DNA from 2 places in the Emticicia sp. GW821-FHT11C11 genome. Region 2 is predicted to be linked to the other one. Evidence: riboswitches for the same ligand, from Rfam matches in the RefSeq annotation. Region 2 holds a riboswitch; the other holds the start of a gene.
The links. Region 2 has a riboswitch for S-adenosylmethionine ahead of AC1RRY_RS08300 (homoserine O-acetyltransferase family protein). Riboswitches for the same ligand answer to the same signal wherever they lie in the genome.

Region 1: linked by a shared signal. The riboswitch ahead of metK (methionine adenosyltransferase) and the one ahead of AC1RRY_RS08300 (homoserine O-acetyltransferase family protein) in region 2 are both predicted to bind S-adenosylmethionine.

What each region holds. Positions count from the first base shown of each region.
Region 1 covers NZ_JBXARV010000001.1:1,330,274-1,333,699, forward strand. The annotation lists gene AC1RRY_RS05650 (outer membrane beta-barrel protein) at 1-235, opposite strand, end outside; gene AC1RRY_RS05655 (C40 family peptidase) at 562-1,089, shown strand; SAM-I-IV-variant riboswitch at 1,350-1,465, shown strand; gene metK (methionine adenosyltransferase) at 1,530-2,822, shown strand; gene AC1RRY_RS05665 (hypothetical protein) at 3,089-3,426, opposite strand, start outside.
Region 2 covers NZ_JBXARV010000001.1:1,936,973-1,940,398, reverse strand. The annotation lists gene AC1RRY_RS08305 (hypothetical protein) at 1-457, shown strand, start outside; gene AC1RRY_RS08300 (homoserine O-acetyltransferase family protein) at 570-1,598, opposite strand; SAM riboswitch class I at 1,720-1,839, opposite strand; gene AC1RRY_RS08295 (SDR family NAD(P)-dependent oxidoreductase) at 2,021-2,773, opposite strand; gene AC1RRY_RS08290 (mechanosensitive ion channel family protein) at 2,796-3,426, opposite strand, start outside.

The DNA of each region.
Region 1 (3,426 bases), 610 kb from region 2:
AAACATAATGTGCCTTTTTGATGTTTTTAAACTCAAAGGCACCGTTTTCGTCGGTACGGCCAAAATTGACTAGCGTAGAGTCTTTCGGCTGCAAAAGCATGACAGTGGCAAATGGCATTGCAGTGTTGCCGGAGTCGATAGCAATACCTTTGATAGTGAATTTAGTAGGGTTCTGAGCAAATGCAAAACCCGATGTAAGCATCAATGCAGCAAGCAGAAGTAATTGTTTTTTCATAAGAATGTTTAGTAAAGAATAGCTCCTCTTTTAACAACTAACTATTTAGTTATTAATGGTGCGAAGGTAAGGATATTTTATTAACCAAAAAGTTTTTTAAGTTTTTTTAACTAATAATTTTCCACAAACATTTTTTTTGAAATTCATTCACTCTATATTTGAAACATAGTTATTTGACCAATGTGTTGATTCACCGATTATTTTCAATACATATTCGTTCTGAATGTGAGGTCAAACTGAATATTTCTGCTGTTATATATCAGGTTAAATTCCCAAATTGAGGGCGCATGTACTGCCTTTCACCCTAAAAAAGTCGAGACAATATTATGCGTAAAAAATTTACATTAAGTTTCTTGTTAATTGCTTTTGCTTTAGCCGGAAACGCCCAGGAGTTATCTCAATCCGCTGATTCAACTTATGCGGAAATTGATGAAAAAGATTGTTTAGAATTAACCGATGAGATACAAATCGTTGCCCAACAATTACTGGGGACACGATATGTATGGGGTGGGAGGGCAACCAAAGGGTTTGATTGCTCTGGCCTCGTCAATTATGTGTTTGGTCATTTTGGAATGGAGGTAGCCCATGGTAGCAGGGAGCTATATAAATTAGGGCAGAAAACCACACCGGAAGAAGCAAAACCCGGTGACCTGATATTTTTCAAAACCAGCTCACGCAAGCGTGGGGTATCACATGTAGGCATTGTATTGGAATCGGACGAAAAAGGTGTGAGATTCATTCACTCTGCCCAGAGCCAGGGAGTCATTATAAGTTATTTGAAAGAAAAGTATTATAATGCAAGGTTTGTGGGTATCCGCAGAGTATTAGATAGTCTGAAAGAAGGTAAATCCTGATTTTTCAGAATATTCGTTTAAGAAATTGTTAACTTTCAAAATAAAGAGATGCTTTTGGCTAAAAGCATCTCTTTATTTTATAAATACATACAGTTGTGTTGTGTCTTTTGTAAAGGTAAAATATCGGCAATAGTGTATGTTTTATAGATAAATTGTCCAAACTGAAATTTGTTTAAAGATAATTTCGGTAAACTATTGCAGGATTTCAGAGAGATTTTAGATTTAATTTTTGCATTTGTTTTACTAATTAACGTACTTTGTGAAAGTATCAAGAAATTCCCTTTTGCGGAAATCCAACCGAGTAGAAACACTACGGTGGTAAAAAGATGCGGGCAATAAGACTTTCGTTTCTTATTTGTCAAAAAAGTTTCTTTTTCCTTCTGCGCAGAGTTTTTTGGCAAACACATTTTGACAAATCATTTTAAAAATTATTAAGATTTATGGCATATCTATTTACTTCCGAATCGGTTTCGGAAGGCCACCCGGACAAAGTTGCTGACCAAATTTCTGATGCCCTTATTGATAATTTTCTAGCGTTTGATCCTTCCTCTAAAGTTGCTTGCGAAACCCTGGTTACAACCGGGCAAGTAGTGTTGGCAGGAGAGGTAAAAACCAAAACTTACCTGGATGTACAATCAATAGCACGCGATGTAATTGCAAAAATCGGATATACCAAATCTGAATACATGTTCGAAGCCAATTCCTGCGGTATCTTATCGGCTATCCATGAGCAATCAGACGATATCAACCGTGGTGTTGACCGCTCGGCAGATGAGAGAAATTTTGAAGAAAAGGCCGACGCACAAGGTGCCGGCGACCAGGGTATGATGTTTGGTTACGCTACCCGTGAAACCGACAACTATATGCCGTTGGCTTTAGACCTTGCGCACAAAATTTTGCAGGAGCTTTCAGCTATTCGTCGCGAAAATAAGAGAATCAAGTATTTGAGACCTGATGCGAAGTCGCAGGTTACAATTGAATATACCGACAACAACAAGCCTGTCAGAATAGACACAATCGTTGTTTCAACGCAGCATGACGATTTCGCTGAAGATGAAGCCATGCTAGCTACCATCAGAAAAGACATTATCGGATACGTGATACCTCGTGTAAAAGCGAAGTTGAAACCGTCTCTTCGTAAGTTATTCAATGATAAGATTACCTATCATATCAACCCGACAGGTAAGTTTGTTATCGGAGGGCCACATGGTGATACAGGTTTGACAGGCCGTAAGATTATCGTTGACACATATGGTGGAAAAGGTGCACATGGTGGTGGAGCATTCTCTGGCAAAGATCCGTCGAAAGTAGACCGTTCTGCAGCCTATGCTACGCGCCATATTGCTAAAAACCTGGTTGCGGCCGGTGTTTGTGATGAAGTGCTGGTGCAGGTTTCTTACGCCATTGGTGTAGCTAAGCCTTGTGGTATATTTGTAGATACCTATGGCACTGCTAAAGTGAAGGGAGCTAACGGCAAAAAACTTACAGACGGAGAAATAGCCAGAATAGTGGAGAAAGTTTTTGATATGCGTCCTTACGCCATCGAGCAACGTTTAAAACTTCGTAACCCGATTTATTCTGAAACCGCAGCCTATGGACACATGGGTCGTGAATCTCAGTGGGTGAGCAAAGTTTTCAAAGGCCCTGAAGGCCATAAGGAAGTAGAAGTTGAACTTTTTACTTGGGAGAAACTGGATCATACTGACAAGGTAAAAGAGGCTTTCGGCATCTGATACTTACAGTCATAGAAAATAATTGAATGGGCGAAGCATAGCTTCGCTCATTTTTTTTGAATAGGTTATTTGTTTTGTTAATTCTATATTTCCAATATATTTTTTATAGATAATTGATATTGTATTAATTTAATATTCTATACATATGTTATTGATTGAATTTTCAGTATAAATTGAAATATATGAATAAATAAACAGGGCTGTGTATAAACGAAAAGAGACACCCCGGGGTGTCTCTTTTCGTTTATAATATCTGATAAATCTGTTTATCTGGCTACTTCAATAAATTTGCCGTCTTCATATTTAACAATGGGTACTATCTTGTTTTCGTGCGAGCGATTCGTATAATCAAAGCCATCAAGTGTATACCCTTGTGTATATTCTATTGCATCAAGGTTACCGCGAAGTCTGTTTTTACCCATTCTCAGCATTCTGCCATAAAACAATACCATGTCATAACCCCAATAGGCATAATAAGAAGGAGCTATATTCTGACTACTTATGTATGCACTCTTAAAATTTTTAACCTCATCTTTTTCTCTATTAATATAATCCTGTTGGATCAGAAATAACTCTCTGTTATATAAATTGAGCGAAACGGATT
Region 2 (3,426 bases):
CCGTAGCATGTTTTCGAAAGACAAGTATCTGGTATTGGAAAAAGTACGAAGCGGCAAGCGAACGAAGTTTTATAAAGGAGATGTGTTCAGATTTAAGACAAAAGATGACATCCACTATGAAGACGATTTGTTCGATATCACCGATTCATCTTTTGTAATCACAACGTTTAATGAAGTGATGAACCGCTATGAATACGTGGAAGTGAAGCTGAGCGATGTGAAGACCATTTACAAATACCCTAAAAAACAGATCCATTTTGGTATTGCCAATTTCTCTCCTTTCGCCTATATATTAATCGAATGGGCAGCCTGGAATGTAAATCCTGTTACCAATCCAAAGCTTGCCCTTGCTGCCGGTCTCACGGCTGCGTCTCCGCTTTTTACAGTTTTGCAGAATGGCTTACGAAGCAAAAAACTAACCGGAAACTATCGGTTGAGAGTATTTCAGAGTTTTTAAACTATCTTAAACTTTGATTAAACTGATTGTATGATTTCGCTGATTCAACTGTAGAGTCAATGAGAAAATCAGTTAAAATGATACGTCATCTCACAATTCGACAATCACTAAATTACTTCAGAATTAAATCTCTCTTCCAGTTCCTGATGGTATCAGTCATGGCCTCAAATTCTATCAGAAAGCCGTCATGTCCGTAAAGAGACTCTATGAGTGTATATTGCGAGTCTGGTATGTGCTGTGCTATAAAAGCCTGTTCTTCGGGTGGGAACAGCACGTCAGACGAAATACCTATTACAAGTGTTTTAGATTTAATAGTAGTGAGCACCTCATCTACCTTGCCTCTGCCCCGGCCTACATCATGAGAATCAAACATCTTTGAGAGTGTCCAATAAGAAAAGGCGTTGAAGCGTTTTCCCAGTTTTTCTCCCTGATAATTCTGGTAAGTATTGGCTCTGAAGAAATCAATCTGCCCCTCATCTCTTGATTGTGTGCGGTTGTAGGTAGCATAATTACGATAAGACAACAGCGCAATAGAGCGCGCCACTTTCATACCGGTCATGCCGGCTTTCGGGCTGCGTTCTGTCCAGGTAGGGTCGGCAGCAATAGCCATCCTCTGCGACTCGTTGAAGGCGATACCCCAGGGAGAATGAATAGCATTGGTTGAAAACAAAATGAGGTTTTCAATCAGGTCAGGCTGCATAATTGCCCATTCAATGGCTTGCTGGCCACCCAACGAACCACCCAATACTGTATTGATTTTATAAATACCCAGATGCTGGCGCAACAGGTCTAAAGACCTGACTACATCGCGAATGGTGATAAACGGAAAATCATGATAATAGGGCTCACCGGTAATAGGATTTTTAGTGAGCGCGTTGGTAGAGCCGTAGTGAGACCCCAGCACATTGGCACAAACAATAAAATGATCGGTAGGATTATACAATCGTTTTTCTCCTATCAATCCATTCCACCAGTCGGTTGGGTTAGCATTACCTGTAAAAGCATGGCACACCCATATCACGTTGTCCATGGCGGCGTTTAGTTTCCCAAAGGTGGTATAAGCCAGTTGAAACTCAGGCAGCCATTGGCCCGACTCTAATTTAAATGGTTCTTCGTAGCGAAATATCTGTTGGTTTTCCATTTTTTGCGTATACAAAATCTTCATTCTGACTTCTGCAAGGCAGAAAATCAGCATACATAAAACGCTTACCTTTCGGTAATACGGCAAACAAAACCAATTTTAAAACGAATTGTCTATGATTGGTTTATAAGCCCGAATGGTCTTGTGAACCTTTCGGTAGGTTTTGGCACCTTATCGCAAGTAGCGGGACAGGTTGCCCGAGATTCTCAGAGCCTATTCTCTCCTCTCGTCTGTATAAATCAATCCATCAGCTACAAGTGAGTATCTATTTGAATTGATGGTGCAAATATGGAACTTGAATTGTTAGAAAACAAGATTTTGAATTCCTTTTTTACCTCAGTATCACAAATGCCGGCCAAATCGAAACATTTGGACGGCATTTGATTATACTCTGAGGCACTATTGAAGTATTATAATAACCCTTATTTACGGTATATCACGGTTGGTGCAGCTTGTGCTTTGGCATATAACACGATGTCGGCAATGGTTACTCTGGCGGGCGTATTAACAGCATAAAGAATCGCATCGGCCACATCTTCCGGTTGTATAGGTTCAAAACCCTCATATACTTTTTCTGCCCTATCTTTATCACCTTTGAATCTTACCAACGAGAACTCGGTCTCCACTGCCCCTGGTGCAATATTGGTTATTTTAATACCATGCTGTGTTAAATCAAAACGCATACCTTCACTTAGCGCTTCAACTGCTGCCTTTGACGCACAATAAACGGCTCCGTTCGCATACGTATACTTACCGGCCACAGAACTTAGATTCACGATATGTCCTGACTGCCGCTCAACCATACCCGTAATAACGGCTTTAGAAACATACAGAAGTCCCTGCACGTTACCATCAATCATGGCGTCCCAGTCGTCTGTGTTTCCATCCTGAATCGGCGACAATCCATGTGCATTGCCTGCATTATTAACCAGAATATCAATTTCCTTCCATTCTTCCGTCAATGAATTAATTGCGTTGAAGACCTCAACCTTATTGCTGACATCAAATTTCAAAGTGGTTACGTTCACCTTCTTCGATAAATACTCCTGCAGACTATCCAAACGCTCCTGCCGACGTCCACAAATAATTAAGTCTATTCCGCTATCTGCAAAAGCAATAGCCGTGGCTTTGCCTATGCCTGAAGTTGCGCCGGTGATCAATGCTATACGAGCCATATCTGAAATTTTGTGTGCTTAATTAATAGTCGTTGTCAATATTTTTATCATCACCCATATTCATCAGTGTGGTGGTGGGTACGGCCAGTTCAACCTGATTTTTCCCCAGTATATTCATAATGACCAGGTTTATTTCCTGACGTATGCTTTTACTTTCCCAATAGTCAGCTGTAGCAGCCATAAAAACAACCATAATATTGATTGAATACTCACCAATGGCATCTAGTTTTACGTGTGCTCCCGTATTTATAGACTCGTGGTTATCTAACTGGGTCTGTACTTCCTCCATCACTTTTTTAACCTGTTGAATTGAGGTTTCTATTTTCAATCTTATAAAAAACTTGTGCCTGCGTTCTGCACGCTGAGAAATATTGTTGAGCGACTGCGACACCAGCATCTGATTGGGCACTACAACCAGACTACCATCTACGTGCCTGATACGTGTACTTCTGAACCCTACCTTTTCAATCTTGCCAATCATGCTACCGAGTTCTATGTCGTCGCCTACTATAAATGGTTGTTCGGTGAATAGTGTAAATGAGGCAAAAAGATTTTGCAAGGTTGCCTGCGCTGCTAAAGCCAAAGCCACCCCACCAATACCCAAACCGGTAATGAGGCTCACCACATCTTGCTTGAATACAAAACCAAGCAGC